Regions from separate parts of the Novosphingobium sp. PhB55 genome, predicted to be linked through region 2. Evidence: predicted binding sites of a transcription regulator. Region 2 holds the regulator's gene; each other region holds the start of a gene.
What was found. The regulator LexA, encoded in region 2, represses DNA repair genes until DNA is damaged. The targets are predictions, from matches to a motif close to GTTCCNCNCTTGTTCT.
Positions count from the first base shown of each region.

Region 1 (4,962 bases), on a different contig from region 2:
GGATCGGCCGTCGCGCGATGGCGCCCCGGCACGCGGCGAGCGCTCTGCCCGCACCACCGCTCCGGCGCGTGACGCTGCGCCGCGCCGCGGCCCCGGCGCTCGTTTCGGCGAGCAGGAATCGCGCGGCAGCGCTTATGCGCCGCGCGGTCCCCGTCCGTCGGATTCCGGCCGCTTCGACAATGAACGCCCGCGTCGCAAGCCCCCCCGCTCGGCGCCCCAGGCGGCAGCGCCCACGCCCAAGTCTGCCGGGTTGCCCGTGCGCGAGGGCGAACGCATCGCCAAGCTGCTGGCCCGTGCCGGCATCGCCAGCCGCCGCGAAGCCGAACGCCTTATCATCGAAGGCCGCGTGAAGCTGGGTGAAGACGTGATCGAGACCCCCTCGACCGTGCTCGCTAACCTCAAGGGCGTCACCGTGGACGGCAACCCGGTCCGCGAGGCCGAGGAAACCCGCCTCTTCGCCTTCCACAAGCCCGCCGGCCTGCTCACCGCCGAGCGTGATCCCGCCGGCCGACCGACGATCTACACCGCCTTGCGCAATGCCCTGCCCGAAGGCAGCGGCAGGGTGATGCCGATAGGCCGTCTCGATCTCAGTACCGAGGGCCTGCTGTTGCTGACCAATGACGGCGAGTTCAAGCGCGAGCTGGAACTGCCCGCCACCGGCGTTCCCCGCACTTATCGCGCCCGTACTTTCGGCGACATCAGCCAGGGACAGCTCGAAGACCTGATCGAAGGCATCGAGATCGAAGGCGTGGTCTACGGCAAGATCGACGCCAACATGGAGCGCCGCACCGGGCGCAACCAGTGGATCGAGATGACTCTGACGGAAGGCAAGAACCGCGAAGTCCGCCGTGTTCTCGAACACCTCGGCCTGCAGGTCAGCCGCCTGATTCGCACGTCTTACGGACCTTTCCGCCTGCTCGACCTGCCCAAGGGCATGGCCTTCGAGGTCACTCAGCGCGATCTCGAAAACTTCCGCAAGACCCTGCCGAGCATCAAGTCGTGAAGGGGCCCGCGGCCAGGGGCACAGCCGTGAAGACGGGCCTGCGCATCGTCGCGGGCGAATGGCGTGGCCGCAAGCTGGCAGCGCCCGAAGGCGATACCACCCGGCCGACGGCGGACCGCACGCGAGAGACGCTGTTCTCGATGCTGGCCAGCCGGCTCGGCACATTCGAGGGTCTGAAAGTCGCGGATCTCTTCGCGGGATCGGGTGCGCTGGGCCTTGAGGCGCTGTCGCGCGGTGCGGCCCATTGCCTCTTCGTCGATCAGGACCCGGCAGCGGTTCGCGCGATTCGCGCCAATATCGCCAATCTTCAGGCCCAAGGCCGGAGCGACGTCCGCGCCGGATCCGTCATGGCACTCGGCCCCGCCAAGGGAACACTCGACCTCGTTCTGCTCGACCCGCCTTACGAGACGGGCGCCGGCGCAGTCGCGATCGACAAGCTCGCGCGGCTCGGCTGGATTGGCGAACAGACCTGGGTCAGCCTGGAGACCGCCAAGACGGAAGCCGTTTCCATCAAGGGCTTCGAACTCGAAAGCTCGCGCGATGTCGGCAAGGCCCGCATCCATCTGCTGCGGCCCGTCGGCTAAAAGGCAGCACCGTCCCGGACAAGGTTCGGGACGGTCTCGCCCGGCTTACTTGCCGCCGCGATTGCGGCAGCCGTCCTTCACGGTCTTGCTGCAGACCGGATAATCCTTGTTCATCGCGGTCGCAGGCGGCGGGGTCATTGCGCCCTTGTAGGGACCGCCCTGATAGGTCTGGTCGGCCGGCATGGCCGGGCGCACCGTCTGGTCGGCATATTGCGGATCGGGAACGCCGGTCGTCGGCATGCCTTCACCCGGAGGGTTCGCTTGTGCCGGGGGCGTCGTCGGTGTCTTGCCGGCCATCTGCTGCGAGATCGAGTTCCAAGCGATCGCCTGCTGCTCCGGGGTCATCTTGTAGATTTGCCCGCGCTGGTCCGGGGTGAGCGCCCAGTAGCCCTTCTGCTGCGGCGCCGTGAGGCTCCAATAATAGGCTTGATACTCCGGCGTCCACGAGTCGTAGTCTGCGCGCTGGGCGGCCGGCCAGGCGTCGTACATGGACTTCTGGTCCGGTGTCATGGTCGAGGAGGTGATGGGCTTGGCCCCGGCCATGCCCGAGGGCATGCTCGAATCGGAAGGAGTTGCGGGCGGCGGCGGGGCTTCCGGCACAGGGGGCATCTCGCCGGCAGTGTCCGTGGTGCCGGAAGCCCCAGCGGTGTCTTGGGCCTGGACGGCGCCGGACATGCCCAGGATGGCCAGGGCTGCCGCGCCCGAAAGGAGATATTTGTGCATGACTCACTCTCCATCTGCTCGTGTTTCTGGTTATTCTTTTCCGTGACTAGGCGACTCCCGGCGCCGGGGGATTGTTCCGGGGCTGCGACGAACCGGCCTTGCGCCACGACATCCCGTTCCCTAGATGTTCACGGGTGAACGATCTGCAATCCTCTCTGCCCGAAGCCTCCTCGGACCCCCTGCTGGAAGGGCTCAATCCGCCGCAGCGAGAGGCCGTGCTGACCACCGAAGGCGCGGTGCTGATGCTGGCCGGGGCCGGCACGGGCAAGACGGCGGCGCTCACCCGCCGCCTGGCGCATCTGGTGCGCAGCCGCCTCGCCTGGCCGAGCGAGATTCTCTGCGTCACGTTCACCAACAAGGCCGCCCGCGAAATGCGCGAGCGCGTGGGGCACCTGATCGGCCCGGCCGTGGAAGGCATGCCCTGGCTGGGCACGTTCCACGCCATCGCCGCCAAGATGCTGCGCCGCCATGCGGAGCTGGTGGGGCTGCAACCCAACTACACGATCATCGATACCGACGATCAGTTGCGCCTGCTCAAGCAGCTCATCCAGGCCGAAGGGCTGGACGAAAAGCGCTGGCCCGCCCGCCAGCTTGCGGGTTGCATCGATCGCTGGAAGAATCGCGGCCTAAACCCGGCCGACCTCGATGCAGGCGAGAACGAAGCCTATGCCAATGGCCGCGGGCAGAAGTTCTACCAGCTCTATCAGGACCGCCTGAAGGCCGTGAACGCCTGCGATTTCGGCGACCTCCTGCTGCACATGCTCAACATCCTGCGCACTCACCGCGAGGTGCTGGAACAGTATCAGCAGCGGTTCAAATACGTGATGGTGGACGAGTATCAGGACACCAACCAGGTCCAGTACCTGTGGCTCCGGCTCATCGCGCAGGAGCGCAAGAACATTTGCGTGGTGGGAGACGACGACCAGTCGATCTATTCCTGGCGCGGCGCCGAAGTGGCGAATATCCTCAAGTTCGAAAAGGATTTTCCGGGCGCCAAGGTGATCCGGCTGGAGCAGAACTATCGCTCCACCCCGCAGATCCTCGCCGCCGCTTCGGGCCTGATCGGCGAGAATACCCAGCGCCTCGGCAAGACGCTGTGGACCGAGCGCCATCCCGGCGACAAGGTCCGGGTGATCGGCGTCTGGGATGCCCCCGAGGAAGCGCGCCGCGTGGGCGACGAGATCGAGCGGCTGGAGCGCGAAGGCGCCCCGCTCGACCAGGTGGCCATCCTCGTGCGCGCACAGTACCAGACCCGCGAATTCGAAGACCGGTTCATCTCAATCGGCATGAAGTATCGCATCGTCGGCGGCTTCCGCTTCTACGAACGCGCCGAGATCCGCGATGCCCTCGCCTATCTGCGCGTGATCGCGCAGCCGGCGGACGACCTTGCCTTCGAGCGCATCTACAATGCCCCCAAGCGCGGCCTGGGCGCCAAGGCGCTGGAGGCGCTGCACACGCTCGCTCGGCGCCGGAACATCCCGCTTGCCATGGCCGCGATCGAGATCGCCGACAGCGACGAATTGCCGGCCCGCCCGCGCAACACGTTCCTGTCGCTGATGCGCGACTTCGCGCGGTGGCGGGACCTTTCCGGCACCGAGAACCCAGCCGATCTCATGCGCACCGTCTTGGATGAGAGCGGCTATACGGACGCGCTCCAGGCAGAGAAGACGCCCGAAGCCAGCGGGCGCCTCGAAAACCTCGTCGAACTGGCGCGGGCCATGGAGGAATACGAAACGCTCGGCGATTTCCTCGAGCACGTCAGCCTCGTGATGGACAACGACGCTGCCTCCGACGAGGAAAAGGTCACGATCATGACCATGCATGCGGCCAAGGGACTCGAGTTCGAGCATGTGTTCCTGCCCGGCTGGGAGGAAGGCGTGTTCCCCTCGCAGCGGGCGATGGACGAAGGCGGATTGGCCAGCCTGGAGGAAGAGCGCCGGCTCGCCTACGTCGCGATCACCCGCGCGCGGCGCAAGTGCACGATCCTGCACGCGGCCAATCGGCGGATCTACGGCCAGTGGACCAGTTCGATCCCCTCGCGCTTCATTGCCGAACTTCCGGACGATCACGTCGAGAGCGAAACCACGCTGACCGGCGGCGCTTCGCTCTGGCGGGCGCAATGGTCCGAAATGGCGGATCCCTTTGCCGAAGTGGCCCGCGCCCAGCCCGCCCGCACGGTAACGCGTGGCCCGGGGTGGCAGCGCGCCGCAGCCCGGGAATTCGATACCACGCCGCGCAAGATCGCCGAATCGACGCGCAGTGCGGCCAGCTTCGCCGCCAAACCGCGTACCGACATCGAAATCGGCAGCCGCGTGTTCCATGAGAAGTTCGGCTACGGCGCGGTGATCTCCCAGGAAGGCAACAAGCTGGAGATCGAATTCGAACAGGCCGGACTCAAGCGCGTGCTCGACAGTTTCGTCAAACCGGCAGGCTGACGCGGCCCAGCCTGCCAGCTTGATGCCATTTCAGAGGCCGGTCTTTACCGGCGCCGCGTGAATCTGCTCGATCCACGGATCGCGCTCGAAGCGCGCCGTGCCATCGGCTGCAAAGTCGAGAAGATTCCCGCCCTCCCCGGCGCGCGGCGACCACTTCGGCAAGGAGGCGCCGTTGGGATCGCCGGTCCGCGCGAAATTCACGAGATAGGCGCTGACG
Region 1 covers NZ_SODQ01000007.1:341,977-346,938, reverse strand. Annotated here, with positions in the region: gene EDF57_RS19100 (pseudouridine synthase) at 1-1,003, shown strand, start outside; gene rsmD (16S rRNA (guanine(966)-N(2))-methyltransferase RsmD) at 1,030-1,587, shown strand; gene EDF57_RS19090 (hypothetical protein) at 1,633-2,310, opposite strand; gene EDF57_RS19085 (UvrD-helicase domain-containing protein) at 2,445-4,745, shown strand; gene EDF57_RS19080 (carboxylesterase family protein) at 4,776-4,962, opposite strand, start outside.
Region 1: the regulator LexA is predicted to act here: its motif matches at 2,426-2,441, upstream of EDF57_RS19085 (UvrD-helicase domain-containing protein).

Region 2 (4,962 bases):
ATTTCGACGACGGAACGCCTCGCCCCGCTGGCACCCGCCGGCACCCTGCTCGTGAGCGAAAGCGGCATCAACACTCACGACGATCTGGAACGGCTGTCGGCTTGCGGCGCCCGTACTTTCCTCGTTGGCGAGAGCCTGATGCGTCAGGCCGATGTCCAAGCGGCAACCCGCCAGCTCCTCTTCGCAGATTGAGGATAGCCCGCGCTTGAGCAAGTCCCTTACTCACATCGATGCGGAAGGCTCGGCCCGCATGGTCGACGTTGGTGCCAAGGCCGCGACCCGCAGGGTCGCCGTGGCGTCCGGACGGATCACGATGAGCGCCTCGGCCCTGGAAGCGATCCGCGCCGGCAATGCACCGAAAGGCGACGTGCTGGGAACGGCGCGCATCGCGGGGATCATGGCCGCCAAGAAGACGGCGGACCTCATCCCGATGTGCCACCCGCTGACGCTCGACGCCGTGAACCTGGATTTCACGTTCGAGGACAGCGCCGTGCTGGCAGTGGGCACTGCATCGCTGAGCGGCAAAACCGGGGTGGAAATGGAAGCCATTACAGCGGTTTCCGTTGCTCTGCTGACAATTTACGACATGGCCAAGGCGCTCGACAAGGGCATGGTGATCGGTGACATTCGCCTGATCGAAAAGCGCGGGGGCAAATCGGGCGACTGGAAGATCGAGACATCGCCGCGATGATCCCGCCGATCGCTCTGGAAGAGGCACAGGCCCGTCTGCTTGCGCTGGTCGAGCCGCGGCCCATCGAACACGTCGACATCGACAGTGCGCTGGGTCGCTATCTCGCAGCCCCGTTGCTGGCACGCCGGGTCCAGCCCGCCGCCGATATCTCCGCCATGGACGGTTATGCCGTAAGCGAAGGGGACTTGTCCGGACCCTGGCAGGTGATCGGTGAAAGCGCGGCAGGACGGCCTTTCGGTGCAGCCGTCGATCCGGGCCAAGCCGTGCGGATCTCCACCGGCGCCCTGTTGCCCGACAATGCGCGGGCCGTGATCCTGCAGGAGGATGTCGACCGGAACGGCGATCGCCTTGCCCTCACGGGAGAGGCGCCCTCACCAGGCCACAAGCACGTCCGCTTCCGCGGCATGGATTTCGCCGATGGAGCGCCGCTGCTCGCCGCCGGGGCACTGATCGGACCGGCCCAGGCCGGTCTTGCCATTTCGGCGGGCCACCGACATCTCGCCGTCCGCCGCCGCCCCCGGCTCACCGTGATCGATAGCGGCGATGAATTGTCCGGCGATCCCGAATGCTGCGCAGCCCATCAGATACCCGCCAGCAACGGCGCCATGCTGACCGCTCTTGCGCGTAGCGTCCCCGTCGATGCAAATCGAAATGGACCAATCCCCGACGATCTGGACGCTCTGGTCGCCGCCTTCGACGCGGCCGCCGATGCCGACGTGATCGTGACGAGCGGGGGAGCGTCAGTGGGCGATCACGACCTTCTTCGGCCGGCACTGGAAAAATGGGGCGCGGAAATCGACTTCTGGCGCGTCGCTATCAAACCCGGCAAACCGCTCATGGTCGCGACACGGCAGACGGCAGGGCGTCGTCAACTGGTGATCGGGCTTCCCGGCAATCCCGTGTCCAGCCTGGTAACTGCATATTTCTTCGTTCTTCCCGTACTGCGCGCATTTCTGGGCGCTTCGCAGCCCTTACCCCGCGCGATTGCCACCAGGCTTTCGGCACCTTTGAATACGGTGGGTGCGCGCCGCGAATTCCTGCGGGGATCTTGGGACGGTGAGGCGGTCCATGCCCTCTCGCTACAGGATAGCGGCGCCTTGTCCTCACTTGCCGCCAGCAATGTCCTGATCGACCGGTCGGCGCATGCCCTCGCCGCTGATCGCGGTGATCCGGTTCAGGTGTTCTTGCTCCAAAATGGCGGTATTGCTTGACGATACTCTATTCGTTGCATAATTGTTCCCTCATTGTTCGCAGACAAGTTCCCTGAACGACACATCAAGTCAGCCGGGGCCGGTTCGTCGGGCGATTCAGGCCAAGTGCCACAGAACACATGAGGCTAAGCAGATGTTGACGCGCAAGCAGCACGAATTGCTCCGGTTCATCCAGGTCCGGCTTGAAGAAAGCGGCATTTCCCCCAGCTTCGAGGAAATGAAGGAAGCGCTCGATCTCAAGTCGAAGTCGGGCGTCCATCGATTGATTTCCGCGCTGGAGGAACGTGGCTTCATCCGCCGCCTTCCCAACCGTGCCCGCGCTCTCGAAGTGCTCCGCCAGCCCGAAGATGCCACGAGCAAGCCGGCCAAGGCCGCGGCTGCGGTATCGGCGGCGCGTGGCGGCAACGCCGCACCTTCCCGTCCGGCGGCGGTAGCCAGGCCAGCCAACGATGTGATCGAAATCCCCCTACATGGTCGTATCGCCGCGGGCGTGCCGATCGAGGCCCTGGAAGGCCAGTCCTCGCTGCCGGTGCCTGCGGCCCTGCTCGGTGCAGGCGATCATTATGCGCTGGAAGTCTCGGGCGACTCGATGGTCGATGCCGGCATTCTCGACGGAGATTTCGCACTCGTAAAGCGGACCACCACGGCCAGGGATGGCGAGATCGTCGTCGCCCTTGTCCGGGGCGAGGAAGCGACGCTCAAGTATCTGCGCCGGGAAGATGGCATGGTGCGCCTCGATCCCGCGAACGCCGCTTACGAACCGCAGATCTACGGACCTGACGAAGTAGAAGTCCAGGGCAAGCTGGCAGGCCTGCTGCGCCGCTATCATTGATCCATCTCAGGAGGGCGCCCTGTTCGCCCTCCTGAGGCCAGCGGTCGCTAATACCATCCCTTGCGTTCGACCATGGCCGGCGCAGCGGGTTTCCACCAGCCATGATTTCCTTGCCCCTCCGCCACGGTCGTCACACTGCGGCTTGCAAGATCGATAGTCAGCCCGCCCGTTCGATCCAGCATCTGGCGATCAACTTTGAGCCACTTCGGTCGGCAGGTCCTCGGCAAGCGGCGCTCGGCAATCACCACGTCGGCCCACCCGCACGCCTCGGACAGTTGCATCTCGGGGACGATGGCCCTCCCCCGCGCGATCAACACATGCCGAGCCTCCACGCCGTGACGTAGCTCGACGGCGCAGAAGTCCGCGTTGCATCGCGTTCCGGGCGCCGTCTGCGCATTGATCGGGACCTCTCGCGTCCCGGCAACTTCCATGAGGTTGTCCAGGGCGAAATCGCCGGAACCGGCGCGGAGCATCACGAGCCGATGGCTCTCGGGATCGATCCAGCCCACATGGCGGCCATCGCCCGAAACCATGATGTCCGGAACCGGAATGAGCATCAAGCCGAAGAAACCGGCAGCTATAGGCAAAATCCCCCATAGCCGGATGCGACTGTCCCAAAGGCCCAGCCAGAGCCCTCCAGCAACAAACAACGCAAAATGCCACCCACTCATCGTGGGCATCACCCGAACGGCTCGCGGTTCCGCGGCTATGAAGCGGGCGATGGCCAGCAGGGCGTCGATAGCGTGGTTCGCCAGCCACCACACCGGACCTCCAAGCCCAACCACATCGAGCAGCAGCGCCAGGGCGACGAAAGGCATGATGACCAGCGTCGTCAAAGGGATCGCGATCACATTGGCGACAGAACCATAGAGGCCGGCACGATGGAAATGGAACAGGGCGATGGGCATCAACGCAAATTCGATCGCAATGCCGGTGATCAGGATCATCGTGAGGTTGCGCACGGCCTTGAACGGCCAGGCCTCTTCCCGGGGTGCCAACCAGCGCTTCAGCGGCTCTGCATTGCCGAGTGCCACCAGTACCATCACCGCCGCGAAGCTCATCTGGAAGCTGGGACCGACGACCGACTCGGGCCAGATGACCAGCACGATGACAGCCGCCACCGCCAGCAAGCGCATGGACAGCGCTTCACGGCCCCATGCCATGGCAGCGAGAACGAGCAGAGCGCCCAGGAAAGCCCGCATGGTAGGCACCTGCGAGCCGCTCAGCAGCGTGTAACCCAGCCCCGCGGCCGCACCGCATGTTGCGGCCAATATCGGCAGGCGGACCCTCAGGGCCAGTGCCGGGAAAAGGGCCAGAAGGCGCAATACGACGAAATAGACGCAGCCGATCACGGCACTCACGTGAAGTCCGCTGATCGACAGAAGGTGAGCCAGGCCCGCATCGCGCATGGCCTGGGCATCACCCTGGCCGATCGCGCCCATGTCTCCGGTCGTCAGCGCTGCCGCGATACCGCCCGGCGACCCCGCGAGATGCGTCGTTATATGACGGGACAACGCGGCACGCTGGTCGGCGAGCCAATCGCCTCCACGCCCGAGCGATATCACTTCGACCGGCGATGTAATCGAGCCCGTGGCCGACAGGCCCGAAAACCAGGCCGCGCGCGCAAAATCGTATCCACCAGGGAACATGGGTGATGCCGGAGGGGTAAGCCGGCCCCGGAACCGAATGACCGCACCGGTGCTCAGCGGCTGTTCCCGCAGCGCGGTCGGCAGGTTGACCCTGACCTTGATGGACCGCCCGCTTCGTGGCTCTCGCAACGCCAGTGTCAGCCGATCCCGCTGCAGCGCCGGCTGCTCTTCGAGCGACAGGACCCGGGCCGTGAAGATGCCCGACATGGTCCGCTCTATGGCCGGTTGCCCGACGATTTCCGACCGGGTCCAGATCGACAGGCACCCTGCCAGGACGACCAGCGATAGCGAAAGGATCGCCTGTCTGATATAAGGAAACCGAGCCGATCCCACGTGCCAGTTCAATGCGAATAATGCAATCGCGACGCATACTACGCAAAGGGCTGCCCATGTCGCTGCAGACGACAGGAAAAACCAAGCAATTGCGCCAGTTCCAAAGGCCACGGCCAGCCACGGCGCTCTGGTGAAACTGCAGTTCGAAAGAAAACACTCGACACCCGCCAAACCGCTCGACAAGTGGCTCTTGCTGATCCATGGGCGATGCTGCAATGCAGCGCCTCCGGCTAAAACCGGACGCTC
Region 2 covers NZ_SODQ01000001.1:288,173-293,134, reverse strand. Annotated here, with positions in the region: gene trpC (indole-3-glycerol phosphate synthase TrpC) at 1-192, shown strand, start outside; gene moaC (cyclic pyranopterin monophosphate synthase MoaC) at 206-691, shown strand; gene EDF57_RS01405 (molybdopterin molybdotransferase MoeA) at 688-1,902, shown strand; gene lexA (transcriptional repressor LexA) at 2,036-2,734, shown strand; gene EDF57_RS01395 (ComEC/Rec2 family competence protein) at 2,782-4,962, opposite strand, start outside.

Region 3 (4,962 bases), on a different contig from region 2:
TCCCCGCCCCAACGCAGGAGGATGTGGCGGGGCGGTTCGGCTTCGACGACATGGACCGGGAAGGCGCCGGGAAAGTCGTGGAAGTCCCAGGTGACGACGGCGCCTGTCTCCAGCCGCCCCCTGGCGCCGCCGGTGGTGAAGAACTCGGACAGAACGGCAGGATCGGCAACGGCCTCGAATACGTCCGCGACGGGCCTGGCGATCCGGCCCCGAACGGTGAACTTCGGTATCATGACTCGTCTCCCATGCAGCGCCTTTCCGGCGCATTCCGCCGGCTCGGCGGGGTCTTCCGGGCCTGTCCTAACGCAGATGCGGCAGGCGCCAGGCCTCCAGCAGCGCCGCCGCGCGCAATGAGAAGATGGCGATGCCGGCGACGATGCCGGCAGCGTCCCGGCGCAGGCCGAAGCGCTGGATCAGGACCACCATCAGCGTCGCGCCCGCCAGCACGGCCGTGGCGTAGAAGTCTTCATGCAGGACATGCGGGACCCGCGCAATCAGCACGTCGCGCAGGATGCCGCCGCCGCATCCGTTGATCGTGGCGATCACGACGACCGGCGCGCCGTCCAGGCCGTAGTCCAGGCACTTGCGGGTGCCGGCCACGGCGGCGAGCGCCAGGCCCACGCCCTCGAACATGTCGATGGCGAGCGGCGGGGTGACATTCGCCACCGGCCCCAGCATCACGGATGCCGCGATCACCCCCGCGGTCGCGGCCAGGGCAAGGGCGGCATAGCGCCAGTCGCGCAGCGGCGCCGGGGGATGTTCGCCCAGCAGGAGATCGCGGATCACGCCGCCGCCGACGGAACCGACGAATGCCAGCACCAGGATGCCGAAGAGGTCGAGATCGGCCTGCACCCCGGTCAGCGCGCATTCGGCCGCGAGCACGAAAGTGGCGGCGAGGTCGACGGCGGTCAGCATCCTGTCGCGGATGCGGGCGTTGGCGGGTGCCGCAGGCGTCACGGGCAGCGGCCGATCACAGGAAATCCGCAGCGTCTGTCGGCATCATGACTGCCCCCTGGGAGTGTGCGCCCGCCATGCCGTGCGCGGTCTTCTCACGGCAAGTCTAACACGGCTGGGCCATTGCTCAAGGAAGGGCGCTTAAGAAGGCGCGCTCAGGCAGGGGACGATGACGGCACGGCGACCGAAACGGTGTTTCGGCGCCGGTCCCTGGTATGTGTCAGCGCTCGCAGCGCGAATAGTCGCCCGCGCGGCAGGCCGAGACGTCGCGGCGCCACTGCGCCAGATCGGCCTCGTAGTCGCGGCGGGCCTGGGCATAAGCGCGCGAAGGGCTGGAAGAGGCCCGGCGTTCGTCCCGGCGCGCATAAGGCTCGCCGTCCTCGTCGCCGGCATAGTCGCCGCGTGCATATTGCCCGGTCGCCTCGTCGTCCTGCTCGTCCCCGCCGCCCTGGCGCGCACGATAGGCTTTCCAGCCGGAAGCGTATTGCGCATCGCGCTTGCGCACATAGTCTAGCTGGTCACGATTGAGCTTGCGGATGATCGCGGCGTCGCGGGCAATGTCCTCGGCGCTCATGCGGTCGTTGGGATCGTCGGCCCGCGCGGTACCCGAAAAGCCCGGCGCACAAAGCGCCAGCGTGCCCAGCGCCAGCAGGATACGCGTACCCGTCTTGCGGCCCCTCATTGTTCTCGTCTCCGTCCCTGGATGATCCAGGCGATCCCTGGCGAGGCGCGGGGCCGGAGGCAATTCGATATGCGACGAGCGGCAGGCGCGCACGATGAGGCGCGCGAGGCGTGCGCCGGATGGCGGCAAAAAGAAGCCGCCGACAGGAACTTTCCCGTCGGCGGCTTCCTCGGCGGAGTCCGAGACTAAGGTGTGCCTACTTCCCCCGGCGCGCCACGACGGCGAGGCTGGGGGTGGCTGCCGCCAGCTGGCCTGGGTTTTCGCGGGCGGCCATCCGCGTCGCCATCATTTCATCGCGGGCCGCAAAGGCTCGGTCGAGCGAGGCATCGCGGCAGTCGTGGACCGACGCCACTTCTTCAAGTTGATGGGTCAGCATCGGTCCGCAAACGGCGCGAACGGCAACTTCCAGCCGGGTATTGAGCGTATCGATACCCGCCTGGGTATCGAGGTTGAGGTCGCCGTAACGCACCTCACGATGCGGAACGTCGCGGAGCGAGCCGTCCTTGACGACCACGTCGGCAAGGGCCGGGGCGACAAGCCCCGAGGTCGCCACGAACAGCATGCCGATGGCGGCGAAAGCGGTGTGAATCCTGGTCATTGCATTCTCCTGTTGCTCAAGAGTGCAGATCTCCGCACGCAAGCCCCCACGGCCCGCGAAACGCGAACTGCAACGCGACCTCAATCGATGAGAAAAGTCGTTCCCAAACAACGGTAACGTCGCGGGGAGTGTGTCGACTCCATTGAACATGTATATACTTTAGTCTTGCCCCTTCGATCCCGCCTTGGCTTTTGAGCAATGTCTGGACATTTACTTGTATGTCTTGTTGACCATGCGGCAAAAGGTGAGTCGGTTATTATTACCGGGCAACTTCTCTATTACTCTTAACCTCGTCGTATTCAAGTCATCCATTGGGTCGGATCGTCGAACGGCATAGTTCGGCCGACGGATGACATCGCCGGCCGGGCGGCCGCCGCGATGCGCAGGGCAAACCGTTGCAATCCGGCAGCCGGTTCCCACATGAGGTCCCGTCCCTGCAGCAAAAGCTCTGGTCGCGGCTGCTTGCGCTTTGCGAACAAATCTGGAACACGTCACCTCCATGAGTCTCTCCCACATCACGGTGCGCGGTGCGCGCGAGCACAACCTCAAGGGCTTCGACATCGAGCTTCCGCGCGAGAAGCTGATCGTCATCACCGGGCTTTCCGGCTCGGGGAAATCCAGCCTCGCTTTCGACACGATCTATGCCGAGGGGCAGCGTCGCTATGTCGAGAGCCTCTCGGCTTATGCACGCCAGTTCCTGGAGATGATGCAGAAGCCGGATGTCGAGCATATCGACGGCCTCAGCCCCGCCATCTCGATCGAGCAGAAGACCACCAGCCGCAACCCGCGCTCCACCGTGGCGACGGTGACCGAGATCTGGGACTACATGCGCCTGCTCTGGGCGCGCGTGGGCATTCCCTATTCGCCCGCCACGGGCCTGCCGATCGAGGCGCAGACCGTCTCCAACATGGTAGACCGGGTGATGGAACTGCCCGAGGGCACCCGCGCCTACCTGCTCGCCCCCGTCGTGCGCGGCCGCAAGGGCGAGTACCGCAAGGAACTCGCCGAGTGGCAGAAGGCGGGCTACACCCGCGTGCGCATCGACGGCGAACTCTACGCCATCGAAGACGCCCCCGCGCTCGACAAGAAGTACAAGCACGACATCGAAGTCGTGGTGGACCGCATCGCCGTTAAGGACGGCATCCAGACCCGCCTTGCCGACAGCTTCGAACAGGCGCTCAAGCTGGCCGAGGGGCTGGCCTATATCGACCTTGCCGACGGTGTGGTGCCGGGCCGTGAGGACGAGGGGAAGGGCAGCAAGAAGACGCTCAAGGGCACCGGCCTGCCGCCCAACCGCATCGTCTTCTCCGAGAAGTTCGCCTGCCCGGTCAGCGGCTTCACGATCGAGGAGATCGAACCGCGCCTGTTCTCGTTCAACGCGCCGCAGGGTGCGTGCCCGGCCTGCGATGGCCTGGGTGAGAAGCTGCTGTTCGACCCGCAGCTGGTGGTGCCGAACGAGCATCTCAGCCTCAAGCAGGGCGCGATCGTGCCCTGGGCCAAGTCCAACCCGCCTTCGCCTTACTACATGCAGGTGCTCTCCAGCCTGGCCGCGCACTTCGGGTTCGACCTTACCACGCCGTGGGACGCGCTCTCGCCCGAGGTGAAGATCGTCATCCTCTACGGCACCGCGGGCAAGGCCGTGCCGCTCACCTTCAAGGACGGGCGCAAGGAATACACCGTCAACAAGCCGTTCGAAGGCGTGATCGGCAACCTTAACCGCCGCATGATCCAGACCGACAGCGCCTGGATGCGCGAGGAGCTGTCCAAGTTCCAGACCGCGCAGCCCTGCGAAACGTGCGAGGGCAAGCGCCTCAAGCCCGAGGCGCTCTCGGTGAAGATCGCCGGCAGCGACATCGCCGATGCCGCGCGCCTTTCCGTGTCGGACGGGTTCGCATGGTTCGGGGAGCTTGAGGGCAAACTCACCAGCCAGCAGCAGCAGATCGCCAAGGCCATCCTCAAGGAAATCAACGAGCGGCTGGGCTTCCTCAACAACGTCGGGCTCGATTACCTCAACCTCGACCGCACCAGCGGCACCCTCTCGGGCGGCGAGAGCCAGCGCATCCGCCTGGCCAGCCAGATCGGCTCGGGGCTGTCGGGCGTGCTCTACGTGCTCGATGAACCCTCGATCGGCCTCCACCAGCGCGACAACGACATGCTGCTGGAAACGCTGAAGCGCCTGCGCGACCTGGGCAATACCGTGATCGTCGTCGAGCATGACGAGGACGCCATCCGCACCGCCGACCATATCGTCGACCTCGGCCCCGGCGCCGGTGTCCACGGCGGCGAAGTCGTGGCCGAAGGCACGCTGAAGCAAGTGCTCAAGAGCAAGAACAGCCTCACCGCCGCCTACCTCAACGGCACCCGCAAGATCGAGGTGCCGACCGAGCGCCGCAAGGGCAACGGCAAGAAGATCGTGGTCGAGAACGCCCGCGCCAACAACCTGCGGGGCGTCACGGCGGCGTTCCCGCTCGGCACGTTCTGCTGCGTCACCGGCGTGTCCGGCTCGGGCAAAAGCTCGCTCACCATCGACACCCTGCAGGCCGGCGCCTCGCGCCAGCTCAACGGCGCGCGCGTGGTGGCAGGCGCGCACGACCGCATCACCGGCCTCGAAAACTGCGACAAGGTGATCGAGATCGACCAGTCCCCGATCGGCCGCACCCCGCGCTCCAACCCCGCCACGTATACCGGCGCCTTCACCCAGATCCGCGACTGGTTCGCGGGCCTGTCG
Region 3 covers NZ_SODQ01000006.1:252,033-256,994, reverse strand. Annotated here, with positions in the region: gene EDF57_RS16520 (SRPBCC family protein) at 1-233, opposite strand, end outside; gene EDF57_RS16515 (TRIC cation channel family protein) at 301-957, opposite strand; gene EDF57_RS16510 (hypothetical protein) at 1,175-1,636, opposite strand; gene EDF57_RS16505 (UrcA family protein) at 1,833-2,234, opposite strand; gene uvrA (excinuclease ABC subunit UvrA) at 2,734-4,962, shown strand, end outside.
Region 3: the regulator LexA is predicted to act here: its motif matches at 2,707-2,722, upstream of uvrA (excinuclease ABC subunit UvrA).